2 regions of the Paenibacillus sp. FSL H3-0302 genome follow, and region 1 is predicted to be linked to the other one. Evidence: riboswitches for the same ligand, from Rfam matches in the RefSeq annotation. Region 1 holds a riboswitch; the other holds the start of a gene.
What was found. A riboswitch is a leader RNA that binds a small molecule or an ion and turns the genes downstream of it on or off. The one in region 1 is predicted to bind S-adenosylmethionine.
Positions count from the first base shown of each region.

Region 1 (16,464 bases):
CCTTAGTTTGTGTAGTTAACCTTAGTTCAAAATGTTCGTATACATCAGCTCTATCGGACACTGATGCTCTTATACGCCACATTTTCCGATTTTCCCTATGCTATCGGACCCCACAGTCGCTATTGCACTAAAAACCAGTCTATATGAGGCTCTTTTCAAGGAATAGCGTCGCTGGGGTCCGAACCCCGACTCAAGAAGCGCTGAATTTGCAATTAAGGTCCACTGGGTCCGTACGCCTAGCGGATGATATAACAAGCGAAGATTCAGATGTGTTCTGCAATAAGACTTGCTAATGATCGTAAACCTAACCTTACAAAAAAACGCTTGATGCTCAGTAATCCACTTAAGGATTAACAAGCATCAAGCGTTGATTAATAATTAATATATATTAGTTCTGCATTACAAAATCATTATCAATCTTCGCATTAGGATCATCGAACACCCGCAGAATATCATAACGTGTATTCCGCTGTGCTGGAACTTTGCCTGCTTCGCGAATCAGCTGAGTAATCGACTCGATGTTTACCTTGTAAGTCGCACCCGCAGAAGATACTACGTTCTCTTCAATCATTGTGCTGCCGAAATCGTTGCAGCCATATTGCAAGGAGAGCTTGCCGACCTCTGGCCCCATAGTGACCCAAGAAGATTGGAAGTTCTTAATATTATCCAACACAAGGCGGCTGATCGCTACCGTCTTCAGATATTCCTCAGGCGTTTGTCTGTCCAGCTTCAGGTTGGTATTGTCCGGCTGGAATGTCCATGAGATAAAGGCCAAGAAACCTTCAGAATCATATTTGTTGGCAATACACTCATCCTGAGCCTCACGTACACGTAGTAAGTGCAAAGCTCGTTCTTCCATACTTTCTCCAAGCCCAATCACCATTGTTGCTGTTGTATTCATACCCACTTTATGTGCTGTCTGCATTACATCCATCCACTCGCGCCACGAGCCTTTTAGCCGGCTGATTTTGCGGCGTGTACGGTCATCAAGAATTTCTGCGCCTCCGCCTGGCAAGGAATCCAGACCCGCAGCATGAATTTCACGAACCACTTGTTCCAACGGTAATCCTGATACTTCTTTCATCTTCATAATCTCCGCAGGAGAGAAGGAGTGCATAGTAATCTCAGGGAAACGTTGCTTAATTCCGCGCAGTATATCTGTATAGTAGCTAAATGGAAGGTTAGGATTAGTTCCACCTTGCATAAGAATTTCTGTACCATTAACAGCAATCGTTTCAGCAATTTTTTGATAAATCGTTTCATCTGGCAGCACATAGCCTTCATCCGAGCCTGGTCTGCGGTAAAAAGCGCAAAAACGGCAGTACACATCACATACATTCGTATAGTTAATATTACGGCCAATTACAAATGTGGCTAACGGGTCCGGATGCCAGCGTTCCATAATAGTGTTTGCAGCAGCACCCATTTTCTCAATTTCGTTGCTCTCGAATAGTCGGATGGTATCTTCCAATTGGAGACGGTCACCCCGCAGGGCTTTATCCAAAATAAGATCTATCGCACTCATCGTTCGCATCCTCCTTTTAAACCCTTAGGGATATGGTAGATTCACAAAATCACAAGAAAAATAACGTTGTCGTCCTTTAGAGATAACAACCGTTTCTCGTAGTAACATAAGGATAAAGTACAGTATGTAACTTATACCTTATATTTTAATAAATGAACAGTTCATTTCCTCATCGTATCACAATCTGAACAGCTTGAAAAACTTTTTACTTTCTCAACAAGATACCATCTAGCAGAAAGAGTCCTTACATTGCTGCCTGCACCCGGTGAATCAAAATTCCTGGAGGCTGCCGGACACAGATGACGTTATTAGTTAGTATTTAGCCTTTGGAGCATAGTTATGGACTCCAGCGACGCTATTCCTTGACAAGAGACTCATGAAGGCTGGTTTTTAGCGCAATAGCTGCTGTGGAGTCCGTTAACATTCCAAATGTGTAATAATGCTGTGTCTAAGGTCAGCTGTGTCCAATAGCAAAAAGTCCAAAAAGAAGAGCTATCCCAGCAGCCAATTCCCGGCTTATGAGACAGCTCTATTTCATCCTGCGTCCAACACCAGCTCTAAATCAACGGTGAGATAGATCCTCGATATTTCCCAGCATTCGGTGCCGATCTGGGTTGCCGTTACTTTTACTTCGTTTCGATTTCCGCCCGCGCAGCCTCTAAAGCTTGACCAAGATCAGCAATTAGATCCTCCGCATGTTCAATACCGACCGAGAAGCGCAGCAATCGATCATCTACACCCACCGCATTCCGAATTTCCACAGGAATATCCGCATGCGTCTGTACTGCAGGATAGGTCATTAGCGATTCAACCCCGCCGAGGCTCTCCGCGAAGGCAATAAGCCGGATATAACGAAGCAGAGGTTCTACGTATCTGGCATCTTTTAATTTGAAAGAAAAAATTCCGGTATTGCCCGAGGACTGGCGATTCTGGATTTCATATCCCGGATGATCCGGCAGACCTGGATGGAACACTTCCGCAATCGCCGGATGCCCTTGTAGATAGCGGGCAATTGCTAGCGCATTACTCTCGTGCCGTTCCATACGCAGGGCCAGTGTCTTCATGCCTCTCATCAGCTGATAACTGTCTGTTGGCCCAAGCACAGCGCCAATAGAGTTATGTAGAATCGCTATTTCAGCGGATAATTCAGCTCCTTTAGATACAATAAGACCAGCAAGTACATCATTGTGTCCGCCCAAATATTTGGTAGCACTATGGACTACAATGTCTGCACCTAATTCCAGAGGACGCTGGAAAAATGGAGTCAGCAGTGTATTGTCTACAATTGTGAGCAGCCCATGATGACGGGCCCAAGTAGCTACTGCTGCAATATCCGTAACCATCATCAAAGGATTCGTTGGCGTTTCAATAAATATCGCCTTCGTATTTGGAAGGCGTGAAGCCTCAAGCGCATCCAAATCATTCGTATCTACATAGGAAGCAGTGATTCCAAACTTGGACATAATTCGTTCCAACAAACGATAGGTCCCGCCGTAAAGATCCAGCGAAACGATCAAGTGATCGCCTTGCCCAAACAGGGTAAATATGGTTTGAATAGCTGCCATCCCAGAACTACAGGCAAAACCTGCATCACCAGACTCCAATTCCGCAGCCGCATTCTCTAGTACGGAACGGGTTGGACTTTTGGTACGGCTATAATCGAAACCTGTGCTCTGCCCAAGCTTCGGGTGACGGAATGCCGTAGCATTATAGATAGGAAAATTAATGGCTCCGGTAGCCGGATCTTCTTGTGAACCTATTTGTGCCAGTCTGCTTTCAATCCTAAGTTTGTCGTCCATGATAAATGCCTCCTAAATTGTAATGTAGCGCTGATCTTAATAAACAATCGGGTCGATATCGTAAGGTGTCTCTTGATATACATAGTAATTGAGCCAATTAGAGAATAATAAGTTGGCATGTGCACGCCACACTGCAGGAGGTGTTCGTTCTGGATCATCTTTAGGGAAATAGTGTTTCGGCAAGGCCATCTCCATGCCCCTCTCCAAATCACGATCATATTCCCATTTCAAGGATAATGGATCGTATTCGGAATGTCCGGTCACAAATATTTGTTTGCCGTCGGTCGTAGCTACTAGATACATACCAGCTTCTTCGGATTCCGCCAGAATCTGCAGATCTGGATTGCTCTCAATATCTTCGCGGGAGACATCGGTATGACGGGAATGCGGTACATGGAATACCTCGTCAAAGCCGCGCAGCAATTTAATGTTATTTTGATTAATCGTATGGGAGAATACTCCAAAACATTTTTCAGGCAAAGCTACTTTACGAACACCAAAATGATGATACAACCCTGCCTGCGCCGCCCAACAGATATGCATGGTCGAGGTCACATTATCCTTGCTCCATTCAAAAATCTCTTTTAGCTCTTCCCAATAGGATACTTCCTCAAACTCCATTTGCTCTACGGGTGCTCCTGTAACAATAAGACCATCCAAACGGCGGTGGCTGATCTCGTCAAAAGTTTTGTAAAAGCTTCTCAAATGCTCAGCAGAAGTATTCTTAGAAGTATGTGAGCGTGGATGCAGCAAGGTAACGTCAACCTGTAGCGGTGAATTTCCTATTAAACGCAGCAATTGAGTCTCCGTCGTTTCTTTAGTCGGCATGAGATTCAGAATAGCAATCCTTAGTGGGCGGATATCCTGATGGAAAGCCAAACTATCATCCATCACAAAAATATTTTCACCGGATAGTATTTCTTTTGCTGGTAAACTGTCGGGAATTTTAATTGGCATTGTCTTTCCACTCCTTAACTGTATTTAGGTTATGTTGTCACATCGCGGCTTTCTGAACAATAAAAAGACCTTTCTCGGAAAACGAGAAAGGTCATATCTACAGTCATATGCGCCTCTCTCATCTGCCAGAAACTTTTGGACGAGGGTTAGTCGTCAGCAAAGTTCCGCAAGAATTAGCACCGTGCGTTCACACGCCGGTTGCCGGGTTTCATAGGGCTAGTCCCTCCACCTGCTCTTGATAAGATTTAGCTGTATTCAATTAAATTTCTTTAAAATTTACTTTAAATCATGAACCTCCTTTTCGTCAAGTCCATACAATGCTGATGTAGCCTCAAAGTAACAATAAATTTGCTTGAAAGAGGCATACTCCGTTGTTATACTAGACAAGTATTTCATACCTGAACGAAAAGAAGAGGTGAGAAGAAGAATGGAAGGCGACCCGAGCTCGCAATTAAGTGTACAGAATGAGCAACCACACAGGATAATCATCAGCTTGCCGGCGGCGGGAGCAGTTCTTCTTCATGCCCTCGAATCGTCATTCGGCCTCTTGTATTGATTGTAACGCCGGCCAAGCTGATTTTTTCTCTGTGCTTAATTAGCAGTCCCTGGTGAAGACCCGGGGATAGAAGGAGTGGAATCAGATGAAAATCCGGCTGGTGAATGCAGGGGTTTTTACACCTATTGATGAAATTGATGAAACATTGACACCCCCAACAGAAGGGTTCTATTGGATTGATGCAGATGTGGAGGATTTGGAGCTGCTTCAGCCCCTGTTCAACCTGCATGATCTCGCTGTTGAGGATTGCCTTAGTGAAGAGGATCAACGTCCAAAGATCGAAATATACGAAAGTCATTACTTTATTGTTGTAAACAGCATCCGCTTTGATGATGAGGAAATCTTCCTGCGGGCGCTCAATATATTCTTGGGCAGACATTATATTATTACTGTAACGAAACAAAAGATTCACGAGCTACGCGTCCTGAAGCCCATGTTATGGGAACAAGAGGTTAGCGAACCCGACCAATTCCTTTATCTGCTTATCGACCTTGTCGTAGATAATTATTTCTCCGTAGGTGACCGAATTGAAGCCCGGATTGAGAAGCTTGAAGAGGATATTCTAATGCATACCAAGAAATCTCATCTGAGTGAGATTATCGGTCTGCGAAGTGAGATCTTATGGTTAAAGAAGATGCTGGGACCACAGAAAGAGGTTATCAATACCCTGAATAAAAAAGACCTCCGTCTGATTGATGATCAGCTGCAGAAATACTTTAGCGACATTTATGAAAATGCAGTTAAAATATCCGAAACCTTTGAGACGTACCGCGATCTCATGGGCAACTTACGTGAGGCCTACCAATCCAGTATCGCCAACCGCGCCAATGAAATTATGAGAGTATTTACCGCGATTACAACGATATTCATGCCTTTGACCGTAATTACCGGAATCTATGGGATGAACTTTGATCATATGCCGGAATTGCATACGAAATACGGTTATTTTGCCGTTATAGGTCTAATGTTGACGTTAGGCTGTGGGATGCTGTATGTATTCCGCAAGAAAGAATGGCTATGAAAATAAACGGACGAATAGGCAAGACGAAGGCCCTTTAACCCTATGGTGTAAGGAAGCCTTCGTCTTTTTGATATGATAAAAAGCTACTAGAAACTGGTCGCCATGCCCACTTTAGCAGCTTGCTCCCGCCGGAAACGAATGCGGATCAGCCGCAGACGTTCATAATAGCTATCCAGCCCTTCTGCTGCTGAAAAATCCTCCCCATACACCTTATGCAGCACTGGCTTTAGAAAAAGATCTCCTACCTCTGCATAGGCATTCCATATCGCCTCCTGCTCATTCTGCGGCACATTTTTCAGTTCTACCTCGATCAGTTTCTCCACGCAATAACCTTCTCTTTCCAGCTCCTCTACCGCTTCAATCAGTTCGCGACGGTTCACTCCACTGTTCACCTTAAGCTGTTCTAACCCTAACCCATTCTCGATCCCTTGCAGCAGAATTCGCCGTAATCGCAGTCTTTCTAGCTGTTTCTTATATTTGACCTCTTTCTGTTTATAGAGCCAGGATACAAAAGAATCCTCCTCAATTTCTTGGTGTACCCAATTCAAAGGAAAGGAATGTTCCCTTGCAGCCGTAGAGGTTATAGCCAACCAATCCGTGCCATATTGGGCTACCTTTCCTTCCCCTACACCAGGGATCTGCAGCAGCTCCTCTGGTGTATGCGGCAAGAAAGTGCTTATCAAACGTAACAAACGATTGCTGGCAAGAATGTAAGGGGCTTTCCGTTCACTAGAAGCTCGGCTGCGGCGCCAAGCACATAACTCCTCATATATAGCTTCGTTCCCATTATATTCACTGTAATATTGCAGCCTTAGCTGCTCCTGATTACGCCCGGTAAGGCCGTCTTCTTCATGAAATACGCCATCAATCAACGGCCGATAGCCATCCCCCATCTTCACCGCCAGCTCATGCCTGTAAACACAAAGCATTTCATTCCATGAACCACCCGCGTACCACAAATGCTCCTGTGTTTCCTCACCGCCTGAAAAATCACGCCAGCCCAGGCTCCACATTCCTTCTTCCTCTCCAATCCATAGCTGAGCGAACACCTCTTGATCCACCCCAGATATTCTGGATAAGCGATTCATAAATACAATTTGCATATTCATCCCTGCCTTTCTAGTCTTCAGCAAGCACTATACCTACCGGTCTGAGCTACTTATTCGCTGATGTGAATCCCACACTGTCAGACTCGGAAAACACAAAAAAGCACCACTCTCACGATAAACGTGAAAGAGGTGCTCCCTCATTAAATGCTATACTGTTAGATCCTACAATACCATATATTTCCTAACAGTCAATATCTTTTTATACTAGTTCCTTGCCAAAGCTAAAGTTGCCAGTCCAATCGCACCTGCAAGTCCTGCATTATCTCCAAGCTGCGGTGGCACAACATAATTATCGATGTCGGTATTGAGCGCTGGATGCTGAACATAACCCTTCAGCAGCTCCTGCAGCTTGGTACGAATTAGCGGGAACAAGTGGCTTTGCTTCATGACACCACCGCCCATTACGATTTTTTCGGGAGACAGAATCAACACGTAATTCATAAGTGCATGTGCAAGATAATGAGCTTCCATATCCCAAGCTGGATGGTCAACAGGCAGCTCGCCTGCTGGTTGTCCCCAGCGTTTGCCAATCCCCGGACCTGCGGCTAACCCTTCAAGGCAATCGCCATGATAAGGGCAGTAGCCCTCAAACGTGTCCTCTGGATGTCTGCGAACTAGAATATGCCCCATCTCAGGATGAGACAATCCATGCACCATCTGACCTCCAACTACTGCTCCCGCTCCAATGCCTGTCCCAACCGTAATATAAAGGCAGCTGTCCAGACCTTTAGCCGCTCCCCATTTACTTTCCGCAAGCGCTGCACCATTCACATCCGTATCAAAACCGATCGGCACGTTAAATTGCTCAGCCATTGTACCTACCAAATTATATTGTCCCCAGTGAGGTTTTGGTGTCGTTGTTATGTAACCATAAGTAGGGCTGTCCAGCACGGGATCAATCGGTCCAAACGATCCAATACCAAAAGCTTCTACATTCTTCCCATTAAAATAGTCAATTACGAGTCCCATCGTTTCTTCCGGTGTTGTTGTCGGAAAGCTAACTCGGTCCAGAATGGTACCGTCCTCATAACCAATTCCGCATACAAACTTCGTTCCGCCTGCTTCAATCGCTCCCAATAACTTCATAGCAACTATCTCCCTTCTCCATTAAGCAATAATCCGCCATCCAGTTTGAAAATAAAAATTAATATAAAATAAAACAATCAACAGCCCTTATTATACGTTGGATGAAGCGCTATCACAATAATAAAACTCCCTTCATGCTTTTTTGCATGAAGGGAGACTCTCCTTAACCCAGATCACCTAACTCAATCTGTACAATTCCCCGTTCGTCCTGCACCTCAGCGATCAAATGCATCAGGCTGCCAAATTCCAGTTCTTGAAATTTACGCGCGGCTGTTTCCCGTTGTAATTGCCATAAAGCTTCCGCCAGCTCACAGACCACAGGCACATCACAACGGATTTCAGCCAGCTCTCTTGATAGATGCAGCATATCAAGGTCGGCTTCAATCTTGGACCGTACACCTTTAGGGAGCAAGTGAAGATTCTCAATTACACCTTCAACTGTACCGTATTCCGTTAACAGCTTCAGCGCGGTTTTCTCACCAATCCCTTTTACACCAGGGTAATTATCACTTGTATCGCCCATAAAGCCCTTCAGGTCAATAACCTGTCTAGGGGTTAGACCTTTATCCTCAAGCAATTCTGCAAGGTCATAAACTTTATAGTTGGAGCGTCCTTTTTTCATAATGACGACCTTAACATTCTCATCAATAAGCTGCAGCATATCATGGTCACCCGTCAGAATGTAAACCTCAGAATTATCGCTGTAACAGGATGCTAGCGTACCAATGCAATCATCTGCTTCATAGCCGGCAAGACCGATGTTTGGCACACCTAGCTCAGCCACTACTTCTTTTACTAGATCAAATTGCGGAATTAATTCCAGCGGAGCTTCGATCCGGTTGGATTTGTATCCATCATATTTCTCGGTACGGAACGTTCCTTTACCCATATCCCAGCAGCATACGACATGAGAAGGCTCAAACGTACTTACTGCATCAAAAAAATACTGCAAAAATCCATATACCGCATTCGTCGGTAAACCTTCCTTTGTCTTGCGAATATATCCTCCATAAGAGGTCGCATAAAAGGCCCGGAACAGCAGAGCCATTCCATCTACAAGCATTACCCGGCCCGTTGTATCTGTTCTCACTTATAAACCTCTCCCTTGATCGTTGTATTGATATTAAACATTAGCCCAAGTATCGGCATATTGGTCTTCTTTGAATCCCACCGTAACTTTAACTCCATCGGTGACAATCGGGCGTTTGATCAGCATCCCGTGGCTTGAGAGCAGCTCTAACTTCTCCTGTTCCGTAAGCTGGGGCAGCTTGTCCTTCAGACCTAATGATTTATATACTTCACCGCTTGTATTAAAAAACTTCTTCAGCTCAAGGCCGCTGTTCGCGAGCAGCTCACGCAGCTCGTCCACCGTAGGTGGCTGCTCTGCGATGTGCTGAAGCTCCAGCTCATGACCTTGTCCCTGCAACCATTTCACTGCGCTGCGGCAGGTGCTGCATTTGGGATATTGATATACTTTTAATTTGCTCATGCTGTGCTCCTTTAATAATCGGCTAATAATATCGTAACTATGGGGAATGTTTGGACTTTCGGCCGCTGTTGTCTACAGATTTCTTCAATTTTACCGTTAAACACGTTTGAAATCCGCAGACAAAGGCGGTCGCTATCGCTCCTACAGTTCCAATCCTCCCCTTCGCCACACCATCGCCTGAATCATAATTTTATCACAAATCCACTGTCGGACCTTGCTCCAATATTTTCTCCAAGGCTGCCATGTCAGGTGGCAACGGGGCTTCGAAAATCATTTTTTGCAGAAGCACCGGGTGCTTGAACGTCAGACGGACTGCGTGCAGCGCCTGACGCGGTATGGAAGCATCGAGTGCTGCAACGGTCTCCAATTGCTCGCTTTGAGTTGAAGTCAATTCTGGTAGATTGTACAGCTCATGACGGTACATGCTGTCCCCAATCAGCGGACAGCCGATTGAGGTCATATGGACCCGAATCTGATGCGTACGCCCACTCTCCAGCTTTAGTTCAACTCTAGAGCCAGCTGAATACACCTGCTTAACCTCATATCGGGTTAGGGAAGGATATCCATCCGGTGTCACGATACGCCGATGTGGCTCCTCAGGATCACGATCGATAGGGCCGTCGATATCGCCGGATAACTCCGCAGGAACCCCGTGAACAAATGCAGCGTAACGCTTATCCACAGTACCGGCGATCATCTGCTCGGAAATATGCTGATGGCTGTAAGGATTTTTGGCGATCACTAACACACCGGAGGTCTCCTGATCCAGACGGTGAACAGGCCGGAAACGGAAGCGTTCATTCTTCTGTGCCCAATAATAAACCACACCATTGGCAAGCGTGTCGGTGTAATGTCCATGGGTGGGATGAACTATAATTCCCGCTGCCTTGTTAACCACTAGCAGATGTTCATCTTCAAATAAAATCTCAAATGGAATCGGCTGCGGCAAAATATCATCCGAAGTCTCCGTTTCCATGCGAATCTGCACGGTATCTCCTGCCTTTACATGCACACTAATGTATACACGTTCACCGTTTAATGTAATGCCTTGCTCCGTCTGCTTCAGGCGAGAGAGCAGCTTGCGTGAGACATCCATCCGTTTGTGCAGGATGGTCTTCAGCAGGAAGTCATCCTCTTCAGGCGGTATGATATAAGTAATGGGTGAATAATAGCTTGTCATATTAGTCTCGGAACACCTTTTTACTGCGGATGTATTCTACATCAGTAATCCCTGACCGTGTATTAGCCGTTCTAGCCAAAGCAAAAAAATAATCCGACAATCGATTGAGATAAATCACCGCTTCTGGGTTAATATCCGCAGTTCGCCCTAAGGTAACCGCCCGGCGTTCTGCACGACGGCAAACCGTGCGGCATACATGTAGAACCGAAGCCAGCTGACTACCTCCTGGCAGGATAAATTTCTCAAGTGGCGGATTCTCCTCTTGTAGAGTATCTATCCAGCCTTCCAGCCGCTGAGCCATCTCACTTGTCACCATATATTGACCACCATCAGCAAGTCTAACAAATGCTAAATCCGTGCCGCAATCAAACAGCTCATGCTGTATTTCGAGCAATTGCTCGCGGACATCGTCGAAATTATCACTTTCCATCAGGCTTCGTGCTTGCCCTACAAAACAATTCAGCTCATCGATCGTTCCGTAGGCCTCGACGCGGACATCATCCTTGCCGACCCGGCCGCCAATCACTGAGGTCTGACCTGCATCACCCGTACGTGTATAAATCGCCATGGTTTAAGCCTCCTATCCATTCTTAAAAAACATATACTGATAGTTTAAGCTTTCTGCTATAAGGAAGGCAATAAAGATAGCAAATTAAGAGTATACACAAAAACACCATCATTAGTAATAGTGCACAACAAAAAGAGGACCCTAGGGTCCTCTCAAGAGCATTCAGCAGCACTATTTTCCAGCTGGACGCCCCTTCATGTACTCATTTATTTTGAGGTCCAATAAACTGCTAATTTCAATCACATTATCCGAAGTGAATGATTTTTCCTGCAGGAAAAGCTGCTCCATCTTGCTGCGGAGTATTCTAATTTCATCTTCCAGAGAGAGTATGCGAGCAGAAGCATCACCCTTGGGGGGTATTTTCCCATTTCCAGAGAAACATTTCCCACCATAGGAAGGTAAGTAATAATCGGCGCTAAGCACAATCATCCCTCCCAAAAGTATTATTGAGCGCGTGCTGCAAAAGAGCATAAAAGTTAAATAAAGCAACTTCAAAGCAACGCTTAGTTCCAGAGTAAATGGATCCTTGTAAGTTCTATTATAGGGGCTAATTACTCTCAAAGTAAAATAATACCATAGGATTGTATGATCGGCTATAGTTCAATTTTCACTAATCCGTTCTCTCACGTGTAAGCTTTGTGACAAAAGCACCAATGCGTTCTACTGCTTCGTTCAGTTGGGATACTGATGTGGCGTAAGAACAGCGTAAGTAACCTTCTCCACCTAATCCAAAGACACTTCCAGGCACAGCTGCAACCTTGTATTCAAGCAAAAGCCGTTGAGCAAATTGATCAGAAGTCAGCCCTGTCTTGCGCACGCTTGGAAAAGCGTAGAAGGCGCCCTGCGGCTCATGGCACTCCAGCCCTGCATCGCGTAGGCCCTTGACGATCAACCTCCGCCGTTGGTTATAGGAATCCACCATCCGGTCCTTCTCTTCCATCCCATTGGTCAGCGCTTCAAGTGCAGCCACCTGTCCCATAGAAGGAGCACACATCACAGTATACTGATGAATCTTAAGCATTGCAGCGATAAGATCCGGGTGACCACAAGCATACCCCATCCGCCATCCGGTCATTGCAAAAGCTTTGGAGAAGCCGCTAACCAGAATCGTACGGTCTATCATGCCTGGTAAAGAGGCAAAGCTGACGTGATTAATGCCATAAGACAATTCTGCATAAATCTCATCTGAAATCACTATAAGATCATGTTTCTCTACTACCTTAGCAATCGGCTCCCAATCTTCTCGGGTCATTACACTTCCCGTAGGGTTACTAGGGTAACACAAAATCAGAACCTTGGAGCGCGGAGTGATTTTGGCTTCCAAGCTTTCCGCAGTAAGTTTAAAGTTATTCTCACCAACCGTTTCAATACCTACAGGTATTCCTCCACCAATCGCGGTGATCGGCGAATAAGAGATATAACAAGGCTCAGGAATCAGAATTTCATCCCCCGGTGAAATCAGCGCACGTAATGCCAAATCGATGGCCTCGCTTCCGCCAACGGTTGCTATAATTTGATTGGCAGGATCATATTCCACAGCAAAACGGCTGTGCAAGTAATTCGCGATCCCTTCCCGCAGTTCAGGCATCCCTGCATTGGATGTATACCCTGTAAATCCTCTTTCCAGCGAATAGACACAAGCCTCTCTGACATGCCAGGGGGTCTTGAAGTCAGGCTCTCCAACTCCCAAAGAGATGATATCCTTACTGCCTGCAGCCAGATCAAAAAACTTGCGGATACCCGAAGGTTGAATTTGCTGTACCAACGGGGCCAAATAAGAATCCATTGATTTGCTGTCTTCTCCAGTTAGCTGCGATTTATTCGTGATCATATGATTACTTCCTTTATGGAGAGATCATCAGACGGTTGTCTTCCTCATGCTCTTCGAAGATGATCCCGTCCTGTTTGTATTTTTTAAGGGTAAAATTCGTTTTGGTTGAAAGTACTGAATCAATTGGAGACAGCTTCTCAGATACAAAATTGGCCACTTCACGTAAATTCCGGCCTTCCACTTCCACCAGAAGATCATAAGCACCAGACATCAGATAAACTGATTTGACCTGTGGATACAGGTAGATTCGCTCGGCAATCCCTTCAAAACCACGCCCTCGTTCAGGCGTAATCTGCACCTCAATCAGTGCGGTTACCTTCTCATCGTCCACTTTATCCCAGTTTACAACGGCGGCATATTTTACAATGACATGATCTTTCTCCAACTGCTCAATCGCAGTCTTCACATCTTCTTCTTCCGCGCCAAGCAGCGTTGCTAAGAGTGCAGTAGATCTTCTCGCGTCTTCCTTAAGCAGTTCCAGCACTTTCCTCTTAAGCTCGTTCATTTCCTTCATGCCTTCCCTCCGGATAGTTCGCCAATGACGGTACGCTATTAATGCGTCGCCCCGCGAAAAGAGTTTAATACTAATATGACATGAAATGTGCATCTCTGCAAACAAAATAACCCCATAGGAGCTTCCATGAAAGGCAGAGTTTACATAGCACATACATAAAAAAATAGAAAAAACGCCCGTTCTACCGGATTTAACCAGTAAAAACGGGCGTTATCTCCACACTCATGAAGCGATTTGCTTCATTCGCCAACCATCATGGTTACATTAAATGAGAAGGCTGATGTTGTCCGTTAGCCGGGATATGAGCATTCTGAGCGTATGCGCCAAATTGCCCGGTTTTTTGTTGAACAAATTGCCCTGTTTGCTGTTGCATTTGCTGTGCGGTTTGAAGCTGCTTGTCCACATCTTGGCGCAATGCTTTTGCAGGTGCAGGATACATATTCAGTTGAGACATATGCGTGTATAAATCACCTTGGAGTTGCAAAGTGTCCATGGTCATAGTGTTAAAAACCCTACGAACGGCTGGACATGCTGATTCTGTAGCAGCTGTAGCATATTCGCGTACGGTCCGCTTCAAATCACACAAAATGGTGTTTAGTAAATCCTCATCCGGCATAAATGCCCCAGTATTTTGCGCGTTCATTAAATAACCTCCTTAGAATTAATATTGCAATTATTGTGGGCTTGTTGGCGCGTATTGTTGATGTTGTTGGATTAACTGAGTGAGCTCAGTCATGTGTTTGGTGTGATTTTGCATATGCTGCATACAAATTTGGCGAACTTGTTGATTCTGTGTTGTCGCAGCCGTTGCTGCACATTGCTTGAGAAGCAAGTCCTCATTAGAGATGGAGTCAGCGATATATTCCAATTCCTTACCACTTAGCGCTTGCATTTGCGTTGATTGCATTTGTTGTAGTCCCTCCTTGTAGTTGATTCATACAGGCTTTAGTATGCCGCCTATGCCCGCGATTTATTTGCCGAAAGGCACTAGAGAGTTATGACAGAAATAAGAACATACCGCGAATGAGACGATAAAATGCCGCCAATACTAAATCACGGCACGAATGAAGGAGCGAACAATTCATGAATTTAAATAGTGGAAATACACCTTGGTCAAGCACTTTACAGAACCCTCCAACTTACCCCTCTCTAGAAGGTACTATTCATTGTGATTGCCTGGTTGTAGGCGCCGGAATGGGTGGGGCAATGGCCGCCTATCGCTTGTCCTTAAGTGGAGCAGATGCTGTTCTGATCGAAAAAAGACGGGTCGGCAGCGGCAGCTCGCATGCTAACACTGGACTCCTGCAGATTTCCAACGATAAATCGTTAACCTCATGTATGAACACCTTTGGGCAAAAGAACGGTTTGCTCTTTTATCAGTTATGCCAGGCTGGGGTAAGGAACATTCTGGACCTGCCGGACAAGCTCGATATCGATCCGCAGATCATTCCTCGCAGCAGTCTTTTGTATGCCAGCACTCCTGCGGATGTACCTGCATTGCGGGAAGAATATGAGAATCTCGTGGCTAATGGCTTCGATTCTGAATTTTGGGAAGAGGATAAGATTGCAGCTCTGTACTCTTTTTCAAAACCAGCAGGACTTTATTCACGTGGGGATGCCGAAGCGAATCCTTATCGAACGGTGCACAGCCTAATCGCCAAGGCAGCGTCGAATGGCGTCCGCGTCTTTGAACAGAGCGAAGCGAAACATTATGAGTTTACTGAGGATGGCGTGATTTGCCACACAGAAAATGGCCGGATTATTGCCAAGGATGTTATTTTTGCAATGGGTTATGAAACACAGGAATTCAAAAAAGACCGGGGCGCTGAGCTGATCAACACGTATGCAGTGATGACCAAACCTCTAAAGGATTTTCCAAAGTGGCATGAGCGTAGCCTGCTGTGGGAGACAGCCCGCCCTTATTTATATTTTCGGACAACCCCTGAAGGCAGGATTATTGCGGGAGGTAAGGATGAGCAGCTGACAGACCCCGAACGTCGTGAGGTCCGAGTGATTTCTCAAGGTCAAAAATTGCTCGAAGAGATTGAAGCCTTATTTCCAGAAATTAAAGGCATTGAGCTGGAGTACTCTTGGGGTGCTGTGTTCGGTTCTACTCGTGATGGGCTTCCATATATCGGCCCACATCCAAAGTTCCCTCACTGTTACTTCATCGAGGGCTACGGAGGCAATGGGACGGTGTACAGTATGATCGCTGCGGAGTTGTTAACGGATACGATTGCCGGCAAACATCGGCCTGAGTTAGATTTATTCTCACTCACCCGGTCAGCCAAACCCTCTCCTTCTAAGAGTTTGGACGTGATGAAACAGAACTGATTTTGTAGATAATAAAAACGGGGCTGGCCCTCGCAGCCGCTTCACTGCTTTTTGGACAACCCCGCTTTTTATTTTCCCTGCTTCAATCATAAATCCATCATCCCATGGAGCTTACGGACTCAGTTGACGTTATTTACATGTTTTTAGCCTTTAAAGCAAGGTTTCGGACTCCAGTGATGCTATCCTTGGAAAGAGGCCCATATATAGGCGTTTTTCAAGCCAATAGCTGCACTGGAGTCCGATAGCATTCCAAATATCGGATAATGGTGCGATTAAGGCCGGTTGTGTCCGTTAGCGGGTTACTATGCGCATCCGACAGTGATTACATATACGCACGCTTCCGACAACGGTCAACGGTCAAGTAAGGTCCAAAAAAAGAAGGGGCACGCCCCAGCAGCTATTAGCTTATGGGACGCCCCCTTTCTTTATATACTTATTCTTACGCCTGAGCGTTGCTCAAATTGCGTACGAGCTGAATCCGATCTTCCTGTGCCA
Region 1 is NZ_CP150284.1:1,938,116-1,954,579, reverse strand. Features, by position in the region: gene mqnC (cyclic dehypoxanthinyl futalosine synthase) at 389-1,525, opposite strand; gene MHH50_RS08505 (PLP-dependent transferase) at 2,152-3,324, opposite strand; gene metA (homoserine O-succinyltransferase) at 3,361-4,281, opposite strand; SAM riboswitch class I at 4,397-4,526, opposite strand; gene corA (magnesium/cobalt transporter CorA) at 4,923-5,858, shown strand; gene MHH50_RS08490 (HRDC domain-containing protein) at 5,945-6,961, opposite strand; gene MHH50_RS08485 (ROK family protein) at 7,172-8,053, opposite strand; gene MHH50_RS08480 (5'-3' exonuclease H3TH domain-containing protein) at 8,217-9,116, opposite strand; gene MHH50_RS08475 (arsenate reductase family protein) at 9,177-9,542, opposite strand; gene MHH50_RS08470 (RluA family pseudouridine synthase) at 9,736-10,722, opposite strand; gene MHH50_RS08465 (cob(I)yrinic acid a,c-diamide adenosyltransferase) at 10,724-11,290, opposite strand; gene MHH50_RS08460 (aspartyl-phosphate phosphatase Spo0E family protein) at 11,462-11,650, opposite strand; gene MHH50_RS08455 (aminotransferase class I/II-fold pyridoxal phosphate-dependent enzyme) at 11,901-13,121, opposite strand; gene MHH50_RS08450 (Lrp/AsnC family transcriptional regulator) at 13,135-13,635, opposite strand; gene MHH50_RS08445 (spore coat protein) at 13,895-14,278, opposite strand; gene MHH50_RS08440 (spore coat protein) at 14,309-14,542, opposite strand; gene MHH50_RS08435 (FAD-dependent oxidoreductase) at 14,719-15,969, shown strand; gene MHH50_RS08430 (hypothetical protein) at 16,409-16,464, opposite strand, start outside.

Region 2 (16,464 bases), 3.0 Mb from region 1:
GCACGCTTATCCTTGCTGCTGCAGCTTTGGTGGCAAGGGTACTCGGGCTTGTCCAGCGGGTGCCGCTGGAGCATTTATTTAATGATGTTGGTAATGCTTCATTTACACAGGCAAACACAGTTTATTTAATGTTATTACCGCTGGCTACAGCAGGGATTCCAAGTACATTAAGTAAAATGGTATCTGAGCGTTATGCACTGAATAGACCAAATGAAGCTCAGCAGGTGTATCGGGCGGCATTAATCTTTGGTGTTGTAGTTGGCGTAATTATGAGCGCATTGTTATACATAGGTGCTCCTTATTATGCAGAATATGCAAAAGTTCCTGAAAGTACTTTGGCGATCCGGGCCATAGCTCCGGCACTCCTACTCTTCCCTTCTATTGCAATGATGCGTGGTTACTTTCAAGGGCGGAATAATATGATGGCTGGTGGCATCTCTCAAATTGTGGAGCAGATCGCGAGGGTATCTACCGCTGTTCTTCTGGCATTTGTATTGTTACAAAAAGGGTACGACAACACGTGGATGGCTGCTGGTGCATCATTCGGTAGTGTATTTGGTAGTGTTGGTGCGTTTGGTGTAATGCTCTATTACGCTATGAAATTACGGCGTAGCGAGGGGCAAACTGCGTTATACGAAACGAATGAAGCAAAGCTTCCTCTATTTGGAATTTATAAGGATATATTCAAATTATCCATTCCTATCGTTCTATCTTCAGTTACGGTTCCAGTAGTGAACTTTATTGATACATCTTTAATTGTACCGTTACTGAGTGGACAAGTTGGTGTAGCTGATGCCACACGTGCTTTGGGTATTTTCGGGAGTCGGGCACAGAGTGTCGCCGGGATTCCGCCGGTTCTTTCTATAGCACTGAGCACTTCACTAATACCAATTATTTCAGCTGCATATGCCCGTCGGGATGAGAAACACCTAAAAGGGCAAGTGACGTTAGCGCTTCGTATCTCTATTTTAACAGGAGCACCGATTGTTCTATCACTCGTAGTTGCTGCATATTCAGTTAATGGCCTCTTATTCAGTAGTTTAGATGGCAGTGGTATCGTAGCCATGCTTACTTTAGGAACGATCTTTCAGATTACGATGATGACAACGAACTCTATTTTGTTAGGTATGGGCAAATCGCGAATTTCCATGTATTATGTGTTAGCGGGTATTATTGTAAAATTAGTGGCAAGCTTATTACTTAGTAAGGTATTTGGCATCTACGGAATCATCGGTGCAACAGCACTTTGTTTCGTGGTCATTACTTTGCTTAACTTACGTATGCTGAAATCGATTGTGCCTTTTGAAATTATGGGCAAACGTTGGGGCGGTTTCGTGATTGCGGTACTTGTGTCCGGCGGGATTGGTTATGGCTTGAATGAAGCTGGGATTCTGTTAACAGATCTGATGCCTGTACGTTTGGCGTTTCTGATCACTTGTCTTGTTGTAGGAGCCGCTGTTGTTGTTATTTATCTAGTACTGCTTATTGTGCTGGGCGTGCTGACTAAACAGGAAATCTCCAGTTATCCGCGGGCGCTGCAAAAATTATTGAATCCGCTGATGAAGTTACAGCCTGCACGTGTTCGTATGAGAGAATAGGTTTGACTTCTACACTGCATTTTGCTTCACTTAAAGAGTAGAAAATAGACAGATATTGAAGAAGGGACTGAGTAAATCATGGACAAAATTAGTTCTCCTGCTGAATTTCAGGTAGCCATTCAATCACCTCCATTAACAGTGGCCATCTTCAAGGCTGACTGGTGCTCGGATTGTAAATTTATCGATCCTTTTATCCCAGAGGTAGAGCAGGCTTATGCAGACCGCCTTACACTGGTTGAGGTAGATGTTGATGCCGTGGGCGATGTTAGCCAAGAACAAAATATTATGGGTATTCCAAGCTTCGTCGCATATTCGGATGGACGGGAATTGGTTAGATTCGTTAATAAATTGCGCAAATCCCGTGAAGAGATTGAGAATTTCCTTGATAAAGCGGTCCAAGTGCATCAAAGCCTTCAAAAGTAATTCCTAAGGAACCACCGCTTTCGCCTGTTTGTGCAAAAGCGGTGGTTTTTTGAAATATAAGTCTGGCTGCTTCTTCATTACTAAAAACTGCGGGTGATATTTTTGACGACAAATCAGTTGAAATGGCTTAGTTATCTTACTTGCCTTATCATGTTCCTCGCTGTACTCGGAGGAGCGGTAGTGACGAAGACTGGATCGGGCTTGGAATGCGGAAATGAATGGCCGCTCTGTCATGGAAAATTAATTCCGGCTTATACTATAGGCTCGATGATTGAATACACCCATCGCTTGTTTAGCGGTTTGGCAGGGTTATTCTCACTTGCCTCGATGTTTGCTTTTTGGCGTTATGCCCGTACTCGGCGCGATTTGCTGGGATATGCATTTATGACCTTAGTATTCGTCATCGTTCAAGGTGGTATGGGAGCGCTTGCAGTAATTAAATCCCAATCCGCTGCTGTAATGGCGTTGCATATGGGTTTTTCTTTGATCGCCTTTTCGAGCGCTATGATGTTGGCTCTTGGAACCAAGAGATGGCATGAAGCGCGCGAGTATGATCATAAGCTGGAGGCTCAAAAGAAGCCCGTAAGTAAGGCTTTTCGCAATTTAACCTGTTTTACTGCCATCTATTCTTATATTGTCGTGTATATTGGAGCCTTTGTAAGTCATACGGATTCACAAGGCGGGTGTTCGGGTTGGCCGCTTTGTAATGGAGAATGGGTTCCGGAGCTTTCCGGAGGAGTAGGTGTTGTTTTTACGCATCGGATTGCGGCTTTAATCTTATTCATGCTTACTGCGCTGCTCGGGCATTTAGCATTTTGGAAACATAAGGATTATCCAGAGCTTAGAGCGCTAGGTATAGCTGCAGTGCTGTTATGCTTGATGCAGGTATTTAGTGGGGCGGCTGTGGTTTACACCTTAGATAATGAAAGATTGTACATATTTGCCGCTTTGGCTCATATTTTGCTGATTGCCAGTTTGTTTGGTGTCTTATGTTATATGAGTGTAAGAGTCTGGCAGCTAAATCGCGCGAGTAGTGTCGTGTCTGGAAAAAATGTAACGAACCCAATGATTCCACCGCCTTGGTAGAACATTCCCTCCGTGGATAGAGGTGCTTCACCCGCGGAATAATAAAGTGGAAATCGGTATATCGTGGAGCTGATTGGCCGATGCTTACGTCGCGAGTTTTGTACGAAGCAGTCCATGGAAGCAGACGCTGAACAAAACTTTAGGAGGACTGGGATATGCTGCGGGTATTACTTGGAGAGCCGCCTCGAAAGAACAGCGGTGTGTTGGCTGATGCGATGGAGAATATGGCCACTTTTGCAGCATTGCTGCGCAAGGAAATGAGTGCCCATGAGGATAATGACCATGAATACCGCAAGCTGGAGATTTGGACACGTGGGCTGATTTCCTCTCTGGATGAACTGGAGCAAAGTTGGTTCGCGGCCGCTTTTTACCGGAAATTAGTGATTGCGGGTTATATGGATGATATGACACCGGTGGAACAGGGCGATTATGCACGTTATGTTTATTTTTATAAAGATGGCTTTATCCGGGTTTTCTCTCTTCTGGACAAGCTTGGGACGGTACTGAATCATTTTTATGATCTCAAAACATCCAAATTAAAAACGCACTTTTCTTATTTTACAGTGCTGCGTCAGCTTCAATTATTGAATGTGCATCCTGCATTAGCGGATCAACTGGAAGAGATTAAGAACTCCTACCGCGATCCATTGGAGAATTTACGCAAGCGCAGAAATGCTGAAATTCATTATATGAATTCCGAAATGCAGGATGATTTGTGGCAGCGGCACCAAGGTCTGCATGACAAAATTCAGCTCGAGGATCTGGATAGCCATCTTGAGGATTTAAAACAATCGCTCGAAATGAACTGTAAGACATTAATCGCGGCATTCAGCTACAGCAATGAACAGCTGCGTAAGGAAATAAGCAAGGCAAAGAGCATAAAATCGTAATCGTTCAATATATTTCCTTTTGACAAAAATAGATAAACTCACTATACTTATGCTTGCATTAAAGTATGTACGATTTCAGAAAAAATATAATTTCATAACTTTATCTTATCGAGAGCGGCGGAGGGATAGGCCCGATGAAGCCCGGCAACCGATTTGTATCCAGCGCGGGAAGCGTTGTACAAATGTCATGGTGCTAATTCCTACAATGGCGCAGGTTGCGGTCGTTGGCAGATGAGAAGGCATTGTCTTAATAAACCCACAGAGCCTCTTGCGATCTGCATCGATCGTTGGAGGTTTTTTTGTATAGAATAAGTGAAGTATAAAGGGGGGGCGACGAGAGTTGATTAATCTAAAAGGGATAACAAAGGTTTATGGAAAAGGGAGTAATGCGGCAACAGCACTTTCTGGATTGAATCTGTCCATCGAGAAAGGTGAAATATTCGGAGTCATCGGCCACTCTGGAGCCGGGAAAAGTACATTGATCCGTTGCATTAATCTGTTGGAACGTCCGACAGAAGGAGAGGTCTGGGTAGACGGTGTTGAGCTAACCAGTCTTAACCAAGGTCAGTTGCAGGAACAGCGGCGCAAGATTGGGATGATTTTTCAACATTTCAATTTGTTGTCTTCGGCGACCGTATACGATAATATTGCCTTTCCACTGCGCCTTGCAGGTACATCTAGAACAGCTATTGATACAAAAGTGAAAGACTTGCTCGCTTTAGTTGGGCTCGAAGAACATAAAGGTAAGTATCCTTCTCAGTTATCTGGAGGACAAAAGCAGCGGGTCGGCATCGCCCGGGCACTAGCCAGTGACCCTGATGTACTGCTGTGTGACGAGGCCACTTCTGCGCTTGATCCCCAGACAACGGACTCCATTCTTAAGCTGCTGCTCGATATTAATAAAAGATTCCATTTGACCATTGTGCTGATCACACATGAAATGCATGTAATCCAGAGCATCTGCGACCGTGTCGCGGTCATTCATGGTGGTGGGATTGTTGAGCAAGGCAAAGTTACAGAGGTATTTCTCAAGCCGCAGCATGAGGTTACACGCGATTTCATCCGCAGTGAGACACAGAATGAAGGACCTCTTCGAGTGGCGCTTGATGCTGCTGCCGGGGATAACTCTCAAGCTGTCAAAATTACTTTTTTCGGAGAAAAAACTTACGGCTCGGCACTATCCGATGTCGTGCGTGATACGGGTGTAAGCTTTGCAATCTTACATGGTACCATCTCAACGATTAAAGATGTGCCTTATGGACAGATGATTGTGCGGTTCGAAGGGCCAGCTGAGGCGATTGCTGTAACGATCTCCAGACTAATTGCTCAAGGCCTTGATGTGGAGGTGATTTCGTAATGAATTTTGCAGATCTAAATTGGCAAGAAATGATGGATGCTACGGTTGCTACTATAAAAATGATATTTTTTTCCGGATTGTTCACAATTATTCTTGGTTTACCACTCGGAATTCTATTGTATTTATGGGGGAAATCGAATAGTATAGTAATCAGAGTAACTTACTCGGTCTTATCATTACTTGTAAATATCCTACGTTCCGTACCCTTTATCATTTTGATGGTGGCTCTAATTCCTTTCAGCAAAGCCGTTGTTGGAACCTCCATTGGTGTACTCGGTACGATTCCACCTCTGGTGATTGGTGCAGCTCCATTTTTTGCCCGCTTGGTAGAGACGTCGTTAAGAGAGGTAGACCGCGGAGTCATCGAAGCCGCACAAGGTATGGGAGCATCGACGAACCAAATCGTTATGCGTGTTCTTTTGCCAGAAGCTCGTCCAGGTCTGCTCGCTGGAGTTACGATCACACTGGTTACACTGGTCTCCTATACAGCAATGGCTGGTATGGTTGGGGGCGGCGGATTAGGTGACTTGGCGATTCGTTACGGCTACCACCGCTATGAGACGGAGATTATGATTGTTTCTATAGTATTTATTGTCGTACTGGTGCAATTGCTACAAATGGCCGGTGACCGACTCGTAAAACATTACACACGGAAATAAGGTACATCCATATATATCCTTATTCAATACAAAATATAGATTAGAGGGGGATTTACAATGAAAAAAGTACTACTTACATTTTTTAGCCTGACACTGGTTGCGGTGCTTGCGGCTTGCGGTAACAACAATGCATCTAATAATGCTGGGAGCTCGGCTGCTACAACAGCACCAAACGCAGAAGCAACAAGTGAACCTACTAAAGATCCAGTGAAATTGGTGATTGGTGCCTCACCTGTTCCTCATGCTGAAATTTTGAAGGCTATTGCTCCATTGCTTGAAAAAGATGGAATTACACTTGAAATCAAAGAATTCACTGACTATATTCAACCTAACGTACAGCTTGATGAGAAGGAGTTAGACGCTAACTTTTTCCAACACCAACCGTATCTGGATGACCAAAACAAAAATAATAAAACCGACCTGGTCTCTGTTGCATCCGTTCACGTTGAACCTTTTGGAGCTTATTCCAAAAAAATCAAATCGATCGATGAGTTGGCTGATGGTGCAAAAGTTGCCATTCCGAACGATGCTACTAACGGTGGCCGTGCACTAATCCTACTTGCAAAAAATGGTCTGATTACCTTGAAAGATGATACAAACATTGCTGCAACAAAAGCAGATATCACTGAAAACAAGAAAAATCTCGACATCATTGAGTTGGAAGCTGCTATGCTCCCACGTCAACTGGATGAGGTAGACCTTGCTTTGATCAACACGAACTTTGCACTAGACGCTGGTCTTGTGCCAACTAAAGATGCATTGTTCATCGAGGGTGTAGATTCCCCTTATGCTAACATTTTGGTAACCCGTCAAGACAATAAAGATTCCGAAGCCATCAAAAAGCTGGTTGCTGCCCTGAATTCTCCAGAAGCTAAAGCTTTCATTGAAGAAAAGTACGAAGGTGCGATCATTCCAGCGTTTTAAGGAATGAAGCTAAATTCGTCTATAGTCATAACAAGAACCCGCAGCCAAGTTGGCTTGCGGGTTTTATGTTCTAAGGTTGTGAGAGAATGTTAAATCCTCTATAATAAGAAAATCCCGATCTCCTTTACAGGAGAATCGGGAGGGTTATTGAACGGGATTTAGAATACTTGAACTACTTCTTCAACGCCTTCTACTTCTTCAAGGAGGGCGCGTTCAATCCCGGCTTTCAAGGTGATCGTGGAGCTTGGGCAGCTGCCGCAGGCACCCATAAGTTTCAACTTAACGATGCCGTCTTCCACATCGACCAGTTCTACGTCACCGCCATCGCGCTGCAGGAACGGACGAAGCTTATCCAGCACTTCTAGTACTTCATCATACATTTCGGTGCTTTGTGCATTCTCACTCATTTCTCAATCACTCCTTTCGTAAGTTCATTATAGTACAAAAAGTTAAAAAATAAAATGGTTAGGCGGAATAGGGAGATCATCATGAGACCAATTATTGAATTTTGTTCCAGCAACATGGGTCACGGAACAGACAAGCTAATGCATAAGCTGGAGGAAAATCCAGATTATGATGTTATTGAATACGGATGTCTGAACAATTGTGGAGAGTGTTATTTAATGCCTTTCGCCATGGTTGAAGGTGACATTATTGCAGCAGACACTGTTGCAGAGCTAGAAGAGAAAATTGAGGCCAAGATCAAAGAGCTTGAGGCTTGGTTTAATATAGATCTTGACTAAATTTCTCGAGAAAAAAAGAGGGAGCACTCCATAATCTAAATTATGGAGTGCTCCCTCTTTTTGGAACCTTACTTGAACAAAATCCACCAATTTGATCGATTAGGCAACATATTGGAGAGTGCAGGGGCTACAGTGAAGGTGCCACCGGACTCAGGCGACCTTATATTGAGTGTTTTCCTACATTTGGATTGCTATCGGACCCCATAGTCACTATTCACCTGAAAAACAGCATAAATGAACCTCATTATAAGCAATAACTTCACTGGAGTCCGAAACTCTCCTTCAAAGGCTGAAAATTTGCGAATAAGGTCATCTGAGTCCGAAGGGTATACGCACCAATAACGTAAGAAAGCTACTCTCGTGTTTATCTGAGAGTAGCTTCCTTTAATACTTATGAACCAATCATAGGCTTATCCTAAAGTGCGTTTCGACATCCAGAGCACTCCGCTCTTGAGGATGCGGGGAACCCGTCCTTTGACGGAGCGTTGTCCCATAAGTCCGAATCCTGCTTTTTTTCCTAGTGACCCTAAAGTACCCTTCAGGCGAATAGGATGAAGCTTAGGAGTCTCACCGCGCCAGGTCGCTTGGATAACCTGAGCTACCTGCTCACCCTGTGCTCCAGCGGCTTGTGCGCTTGGTGCGAATGGCAGACTGGCACAGTCACCAATCACATATACCTCCGGATAATCCGGTATACGATAATACTCATCCAGCATAATCCGTCCACCGCGGTCCTTCGACACATTCAAATCTTGAACTACTTTTACAGGTTGAATCCCTGCGGTCCATACTGTCACATCTGAAAGGATTTCCTCGGTACCGTTAAAAATCGAATCCTTCTCTACATGAGATACAGAGATTCGTCCTAGCGTTTGCACCTGATGGTGATGAAACCATTCCTCTACGTACTGTGACAGCTTTGCCGGAAAGGCAGACAAAACACGTTCACCGCGATCCAGAATAGCAATGTTAAGGTCTGGACGGCTCTCCCGAAGCTCTGCAGCTAATTCAACACCGCTTAATCCTCCACCTACGATGTTTATCGTTCCGTAAGGCTTCACATCATTTAAACGGCGGTAGGTTTCCCGAGTACCAGCAAAGGTCTGGATGCTGCAGGTATATTGATCAGCACCAGGGATGTTGTGGTAATTGTCGGTACAGCCAAGAGCAATGGCTAGGAGATCATAAGATACAATCTCACCGGATTCCATACTGACTATTTTGCTCTCCAAATCAATGGAACTCACTTCACCGTACCGGACAGTAAGCCGGGGGTGAACCGGAAAATGAATGCGCAGGTGATAATCAGTTACGGTACCTGCGGCGAGCGCATAATATTCCGTTTTGATTCCTTGATATGGCATTCGGTCAATTAAGATAATTTCAACATCATGAGGAAGATGATTATTGAGTAATTCTTGAATTAAGGCTAGGCCGCCGTAGCCACCGCCAAGAACGAGTATTGTTCTCATGCTGACCGAACTTCCTTTCCAATATGGGATAACAAATCTCAGGTAGTCTTCTTATTCGTATACCTTAACTTCATTATAGAAAGTGTCACGTTCGACAGGAATTCGTCCAGCACCTTTCACTAGCCAGATCAATTCGTCGCGAGTCAGACCTTCCGGTGTTAAGGCGCCAGCCGCGTGGCTGATACGTTCTTTTAGAATTGTGCCATGCACATCTGATGCACCGAAGTTCAGCGCAACTTGAGTAAGCTGAGGGCCAATGTTAATGAAGTACGCTTTGATGTGATCGAAATTGTCCAACATCAATCTGCTGATCGCAATGGTCTTCAGATCCTCATAAGCAGAGTTGCGGCGCATGATGCCAGCGTTTTTATTCTTAGGCTGCATGGACAATGGAATGAATACCATAAAGCCATTGGTTTCGTCCTGCAAATCACGGATTTGCATCATATGGCGGATACGGTCTTCATGAGATTCAATGGAGCCGTACAGCATAGTGGTATGGGTCTTCATCCCAAGCTGATGTGCTGTCCGATGGACTTCCAGATATTCTTCCACATTAGCTTTGTCTACACGCATTTTTTTACGATATTGGTCGGATAATATCTCTGCGCCACCACCGGTGAGTGTTTTAAGTCCAGCAGCACGCAATTGTTCCAGTACCTCACGAATACTCAAACCGCTAATACGGGTGAAAAAATCAATTTCAGCGGCAGTGTAGGCTTTTAAGGTAACCTCAGGGAAACGTTCGTTCAAAGCTTTTAAAGAATCCACATAATATTGGAAGGGAACCTTGTCGTTATGGCCACCAACAATGTGGAATTCGCGTACGCCTGGGTGGATATGCTGTTCGACATATTGCACCATTTCCTGACCGGAAAGGGTATAGGCTCCCTCTTCTCCATCATCTTTGCGGAAATTGCAGAATGCACAGTGCGATTCGCAAACATTGGTGAAATATAGACTCATGTTTTCGATAAAATATACCCGATTGTGATTCTTGGCGATATTGACTTCATTCGCTAGCTGGCCAATGGTAAGTAAATCGTTGCTTTGATATAAATAAACGCCATCTTCCAAATTCAATCTTTCGCTGCTGCGAACCTTATCAATAATGTTCGCCATTCGGGCATCCGTGTGGGGGGTAAAAAGAGTAGACATATTATGATTTCCTCCTGAAAGTTTACGAGCAGATTGCTCGAAGATAAATTCCAGACGTACCCAAGTGGTAGCTGTTCATTCAAAAAAAGAAAGAGGCGAGCTTGCCTCCGTGACAAATTTCCGAATTTTTACTTAGAGTGCCTTCCCTATTATAAACCTACTCTCCTAAGGGTATCAACAGCTTGATATTGATGGTGTTTTTTGCTGTGAAGGGTCATGCCGAAGGCAGTTGTGACTTGAGGGTAACGGAATAGTCGGTTATACTGAATTTATCAAGCATAAACGTCATTGGCATCCTTATAAAGTTGATAAGCGTTTAAGCGAGAAATATAAGACATAAAGAATAGGTGCAACACTTATACTTTCTTATATTTTTAAGAAATAACTTTTGGCCGGAAGGTCCCTTAAACATAAGTTTCCGCTTATGAAGGGAGACGAATTTGTAGGAGGATGAGATCATGATTAATATTAGTGAAAAGGCAGCAGAACAATTAAAGGCGATGCTTGCTGAACAAGAAGTACCGAACATGTTCCTCCGTATTGGAGTAACGCCCGGCGGTTGCAGTGGATTCTCGTACGCTATGGGCTTTGATGATAATGAAACCGATCAGGACGTATATATGGACATTCAAGCCATGAAAGTGGTTGTGGAGAAGGAGAACCTTCGTTACCTGGACGGTCTCGAAATCGACTTTGAAGAATCCGGTATGACGGGTGGTTTCACCATCAACAACCCTAACGCTACTGCAACTTGCGGCTGCGGTTCAAGCTTCCGTACAGCTACGGATGCAGGGAAACCTAACGAAGAGCCTTGCTAATCACAGCAATCACGGCTCCAAGCCCGTGTTGGATTCCAACAACACAGGCTTGGAGTTTTTTTTTATTCTCAATGACAAAAATCATCACAAGGAGTTCGAAAATGGAAATGGAAATCAGAAAATTAAAAGCTGGTGAACAGCCTCCATTAGAATTACTTCTATTAGCAGATCCTTCGGAGAGCTTAGTTAACGGATATTTACAAAGAGGGTTATGTTGTGTGGCTGAGGTGGATAACAGCATCATCGGAGTCTACGTTGTGCTGCAGACAAGACCGGAGACTGTAGAAATCGTAAATATCGCCGTCGACGAAAATAAACACGGGCAAGGAATAGGTAAGCAGCTGCTGAACCATGCGATTCAGAATGCCAAGCTGCTTGGAGCAAAAACCATTGAAATTGGCACAGGTAATTCGAGTGTTGGACAATTGGCACTTTATCAGAAATGTGGATTCAGAATCACCGGCATTGATAGAGATTTTTTTATTAGGCATTACAGTGAAGAAATCTTTGAAAATGGGATTCAAGTCATAGATATGATACGCCTGTCGCTGGATTTATGAGTAATAGGGGAGTTTCTCAGAAGCCATTTAATGGGCGCTGGGGTAGCTCTTTATTCTTTTACATAGGAAGCAAACGATAAATCGCTAACCATGTATCACGAACGATATATCGCTAACCATGTATCGCAAGCCATGTATCGGACACAGAGGACCCTAAACGCCGCATTTTCCCATATTTGTGGTGCCAACGGACCTCATTGCCGCTATTGCTATGAAAATCAGTAAATATGAAGCTCTTTCTAAGCGATAGTGTCACTGGAGTCCGAAACCACGCCTCAAAGGTTGAAAATCTGCAAATAACGTCATCTGGGTCCGAAATGCTCATGGGTTAACGACACTGTTGAAGCAGATAGCTATTGTTTAAAAACACAGAGCAGCGATTCTCCACATAACTGGAGAATCGCTGCTCTGTGTTTTTTTTGCGAGGGTCGGACCGTCTGTGCATAGAAGTAAGCTGTTTATAGGCAGTCCCCTGCGTACATTAGGCTGGAATAATAAACTTGTAATTAATCATAAATACGATGAGCGCTGCAGCTCCAAGGGAGAAGGCGATACAGCCCGTACCCAGTGCTCTGCGTTTGTCTTTAATAAATTTAAAGCCAATGGCGCAGATCAGTATAGTCGTTCCAGCCAATACAATGGACATCCCAAGCATAGCCACCCAATATAAAACCTCAAAAAACTGTGCCATTCTGAGCCCTCCCCGCGCTGTGCTTTTTAGTGATTCTGTTAGTACTCACTATAATAGTAGAAATTGAAAATGTAACCGCTATTAATAATACAACGATTTTGAAGATTATTCTAGTTATAGTGAACTCATCCATTAAGATAATGATGTCGAATTTCTTGAGAACTGAATCTACAAAATCCGCGGTTGTACCCTGTCGCTGTCGACTGATGCTGTGCTAAACACTAAGCCCTTTTTGCTAAGAGCGGCATCTTACACGGACAATCATACAAGAGGGCGAGACCTTCTCTGAGTAATGTATAGGGTAGGCTGGATTGTGAAGGGAGGGAAAGGACGATGGCAGGAAGACAATTGGCCAGTAAGTGGCTGAAGACAGAGGCGTTGCTGACCGACGCTCGGGTTGCACCCTATATCCCAATGACGAGGGGGTACAGGGCAGAAACGCTCCTGGCAATGCTTCGTAGATATGGAAATGTTGTCATTAAACCTATTGTGGGTGGCGGAGGTTACGGTGTAATCAAAGTTTTTCGGGATAGTCGCGGTTATGGATTCACCTATATGGACAGAACTCGAATTTACAAGGATTTTGGATCCATGAGACGTGCGCTTAATACTGTGAAGGCAAGACGCAGATATTTGATTCAACAAGGGATTTCCCTGGCGAGAATCGGTGGACGGCCTATTGATTATCGGGTCAAAGTAGTTAAGAATGGTGAGGTTTGGGAATTTCGCTCCATGGTAGGGAGATTGGCTCGGCCAGGTCTGTTCGTAACCAATCTTTGTAAAGGGGGAACGATGCTATCATGTCGTGAAGGACTTCGTAGATCGTTGCCGCGGATTAAAGCTTCAGCGAAGAAAGCAGAAATGCGGAGACTAACCCATGTATGTATCGGAATTATGGAACGGCATTTTCCGGGAATAGGTGAGCTGGGCTTTGATTATGCTGTGGATTATTCGGGGAAAATATGGATTTTGGAGGTTAATACAAGACCTCAATAAATTAACAATTATTTTAAGAATTGACGATAATAGAGTAGTAAGATAAAATTGCGTTTAGTTGCGTTCTTTTGGGGTAAATAACATTGTAATTTATTTACAATAAAAATATATTTTTTGCTTTATACAAGTGGTTCAATCCTGTGTATAACTATTATCCCCATAGTCCACTGTGTAGCTAGTACCTTTATAACGCTTACACACATTTTATACACAGGATTTCCACATGTACTTGTGGATAACGCGAACGCTTGTTCGAAAAATGATAGTTTGATATGATAGATTCAGATCCAAATAAAGGAAAGGTAGATGAAGTTTATGGTTGAATTGTCGGATGAGATGCTGCTTGACTCTTACCATAGAGCAATAGAGCTGCAACTAGAGCATGATTTCATCGCTCTTCTACTCGTTGAAATTCGCAAACGAAACTTACACTCTCCAGTACATGCGGTTCTTCATTAAAAAGCGCAAAGGATAACTTTGTAGCAGGCTACATATATAAAACCGCGAGGCACAAACAAACATAAAAGGGTATCCTCACAGGCTGTTATTAACAGGTCTGTAAGAATACCCTTTTTTATTGTGTTAATAGATTTAGAGTTTCATATTACTGCTGTGACCCGGTGATAGCTTCGCTTCTGGATCAATGTACACCTTAGCATTATTCACAGCCGTTGGAGCTTCGCCAAATCCTACAGCAATCAGCTTCAGCTTACCAGGATAAGTTGTGATATCGCCGGCAGCAAAAATGCCTGGAATGCTTGTTTCCATACGCGAGTCAACAACAATGGAGTTCCCCTCAATATCAATACCCCATTCGGCAATAGGACCTAGGGAAGAGATGAATCCGAAGTTAACAATAACGCTGTCCACTTCAATTTCTTGAGTTTCTTTGGTCTTGATATTTGACAATGTAACCTTGGTAATGAACTCATCACCATGCAGCTCTGTAATTTCAGTAGGGGTAACTACGTTAACCTTGGAAGCCATCAGGTTCTCAACGCTATGTTCATGCGCACGGAATTTATCCCGGCGGTGAATCAGGGTTACCTGTTCAGCGATGGGTTCCAGCATGAGCGCCCAGTCAACTGCAGAGTCACCGCCACCGCTGATCAGAACTTTTTTATCTTTAAAGGCATTTAGATCATTTACAAAATAATGGAGGTTTGCTTTTTCAAAACGTCCAGCGTTGGGTAATTCCAAACGACGAGGTTCAAATGCACCTACACCAGCTGTAATGATGATCGCCTTACTGTGGTATTCGGCTACATCGGTTGTAACCACAAAATGACGCTCGTCCCGTTTTTGAACAGAAATCACTTTCTCCTCCAGCCGGATATTGGATTGGAACATATCCATTTGCCGAGACAGGTTGTCGACCAATTCTTGTGCTGTTACTTTTGGAAAACCTGCCACATCATAAATGTATTTTTCTGGATAAAGGGCAGCAAGTTGTCCCCCCAATTGGGGCATACTTTCAATAAGGGTTACTGATGCCTGACGCATTCCGCCGTAAAATGCGGCAAACATGCCAGCTGGCCCGCCACCTATGATTAAAAGGTCGCTCATAGGAACGCTGGATTGCTCTTGGGTCACGGGATATTACACCTCCGAGTTGATATATTCATTTTGCCATACTTGTGTACCTACTTATTATAATCATTGTGACACATACCTGCAAAGAAAGACTTTAGAAGTCAATAAAAGTGTGACGTTTTTTAGTATTTTAATGTTTGATTAATGCTACACTAAGGTTTACAATGGATATGGTCAATTTAGAAATGCTTCAAGTTTGATTGGAATTTCTTCTAAATATAAGTGTATAAATTCACAAAAAGGACCGTACATTGTTTCAATAAAAAATACAAAGACAGATTTACCTCTTGGAAGGAGCCGGAACATGAGTAGTATTCCCAAAATCGTTATCTTAGGCGCGGGCTATGGGGGTATTTTGACCGCACAGCGCTTGCAGAAGGCTTTGAATTATAATGAAGCGGATGTCACGCTTGTAAACCGTCACGAGTACCACTATTTTACTACCCATCTACATATGCCTGCGGCGGGTACGGACAGTATTGAACACACTCGGGTGTCCATTTCGAAACTAATCGATGAATTCAAGATCGACCTCGTGAAGTCATCTGTTCAGGAAATTCGTACTCAGCAGAAAAAGATTATTTTGGAGGATGGTACCCTATCGTACGATTATCTTGTCATTGCTTTAGGTGGAGAGCCTGAAACATTTGGTATTCCTGGACTTGATAAATACGCACTGACAATCCGGAGCATCAATTCCGTTCGTTTAATTCGCGAGCATATTGAATATCAATTCGCTAAGTACAAGAACGAGAACAATGCTCAGGAGCATATTAATTTTGTTGTCGGTGGTGCCGGCTTTAGCGGTATCGAATTTGTAGCTGAATTAGCTGACCGTATCCCTGGACTGTGTAAAGAATATGACGTTGATCCAAGTATGGTTAATATATATAACGTAGAGGCTGCTCCGACAGCACTGCCTGGTTTCGCTCCTGAGCTTGTTGAGTATGCGATGGACTTGCTCACCAAAAAGGGAGTTACCTTCAAGATGGGTGTTGCGATCAAGGAGTGTCTGCCAAACGGGGTAATTCTGGCATCAGGCGAAGAAATCAAAGCCTCCACAATTATTTGGACAGGCGGAATCCGTGGCAATCGTCTTATTGAGGCTGCCGGATTTGAAGCTATGCGTGGGCGCGTGAAGGTAGATGAATATCTACGTGCACCGGGCCAAGAGAATATCTTCATTATTGGTGATGGCTCCCTTATGATTAATCCGGAAGGACGCCCTTACCCGCCAACCGCTCAAATTGCTATGCAGCAGGGTGAATGCTGTGCGCATAATTTGGTGGCGGCAATCCGCAATCAACAGCCGAAGAAATTCGCATTCAGCAATAAAGGAACCGTAGCTTCCCTAGGCAAAGGCCAAGGAATCGCTGTAGTAGGCAGCAAAACTTACAAGGGCTGGACTGCAGCTCAGTTGAAAAAAGTTGTAGATATGCGCTACTTGTTCATTATCGGCGGAATTCCGCTGGTTCTGAAAAAAGGAAGATTCTTAT
Region 2 is NZ_CP150284.1:5,815,502-5,831,965, reverse strand. Features, by position in the region: gene MHH50_RS25930 (polysaccharide biosynthesis protein) at 1-1,598, shown strand, start outside; gene MHH50_RS25925 (thioredoxin family protein) at 1,677-2,021, shown strand; gene MHH50_RS25920 (heme A synthase) at 2,124-3,107, shown strand; gene MHH50_RS25915 (Cthe_2314 family HEPN domain-containing protein) at 3,263-3,997, shown strand; SAM riboswitch class I at 4,100-4,235, shown strand; gene MHH50_RS25910 (methionine ABC transporter ATP-binding protein) at 4,338-5,354, shown strand; gene MHH50_RS25905 (methionine ABC transporter permease) at 5,354-6,013, shown strand; gene MHH50_RS25900 (MetQ/NlpA family ABC transporter substrate-binding protein) at 6,071-6,937, shown strand; gene MHH50_RS25895 (NifU family protein) at 7,096-7,344, opposite strand; gene MHH50_RS25890 (YuzB family protein) at 7,426-7,680, shown strand; gene MHH50_RS25885 (NAD(P)/FAD-dependent oxidoreductase) at 8,091-9,152, opposite strand; gene mqnE (aminofutalosine synthase MqnE) at 9,204-10,310, opposite strand; gene MHH50_RS25875 (iron-sulfur cluster assembly accessory protein) at 10,769-11,128, shown strand; gene MHH50_RS25870 (GNAT family N-acetyltransferase) at 11,236-11,688, shown strand; gene MHH50_RS25865 (hypothetical protein) at 12,170-12,379, opposite strand; gene MHH50_RS25860 (YheC/YheD family protein) at 12,713-13,375, shown strand; gene sda (sporulation histidine kinase inhibitor Sda) at 13,691-13,834, shown strand; gene MHH50_RS25850 (NAD(P)/FAD-dependent oxidoreductase) at 13,967-14,941, opposite strand; gene MHH50_RS25845 (NAD(P)/FAD-dependent oxidoreductase) at 15,273-16,464, shown strand, end outside.
Region 2: another riboswitch for S-adenosylmethionine. It lies ahead of MHH50_RS25910 (methionine ABC transporter ATP-binding protein); the one in region 1 lies ahead of metA (homoserine O-succinyltransferase).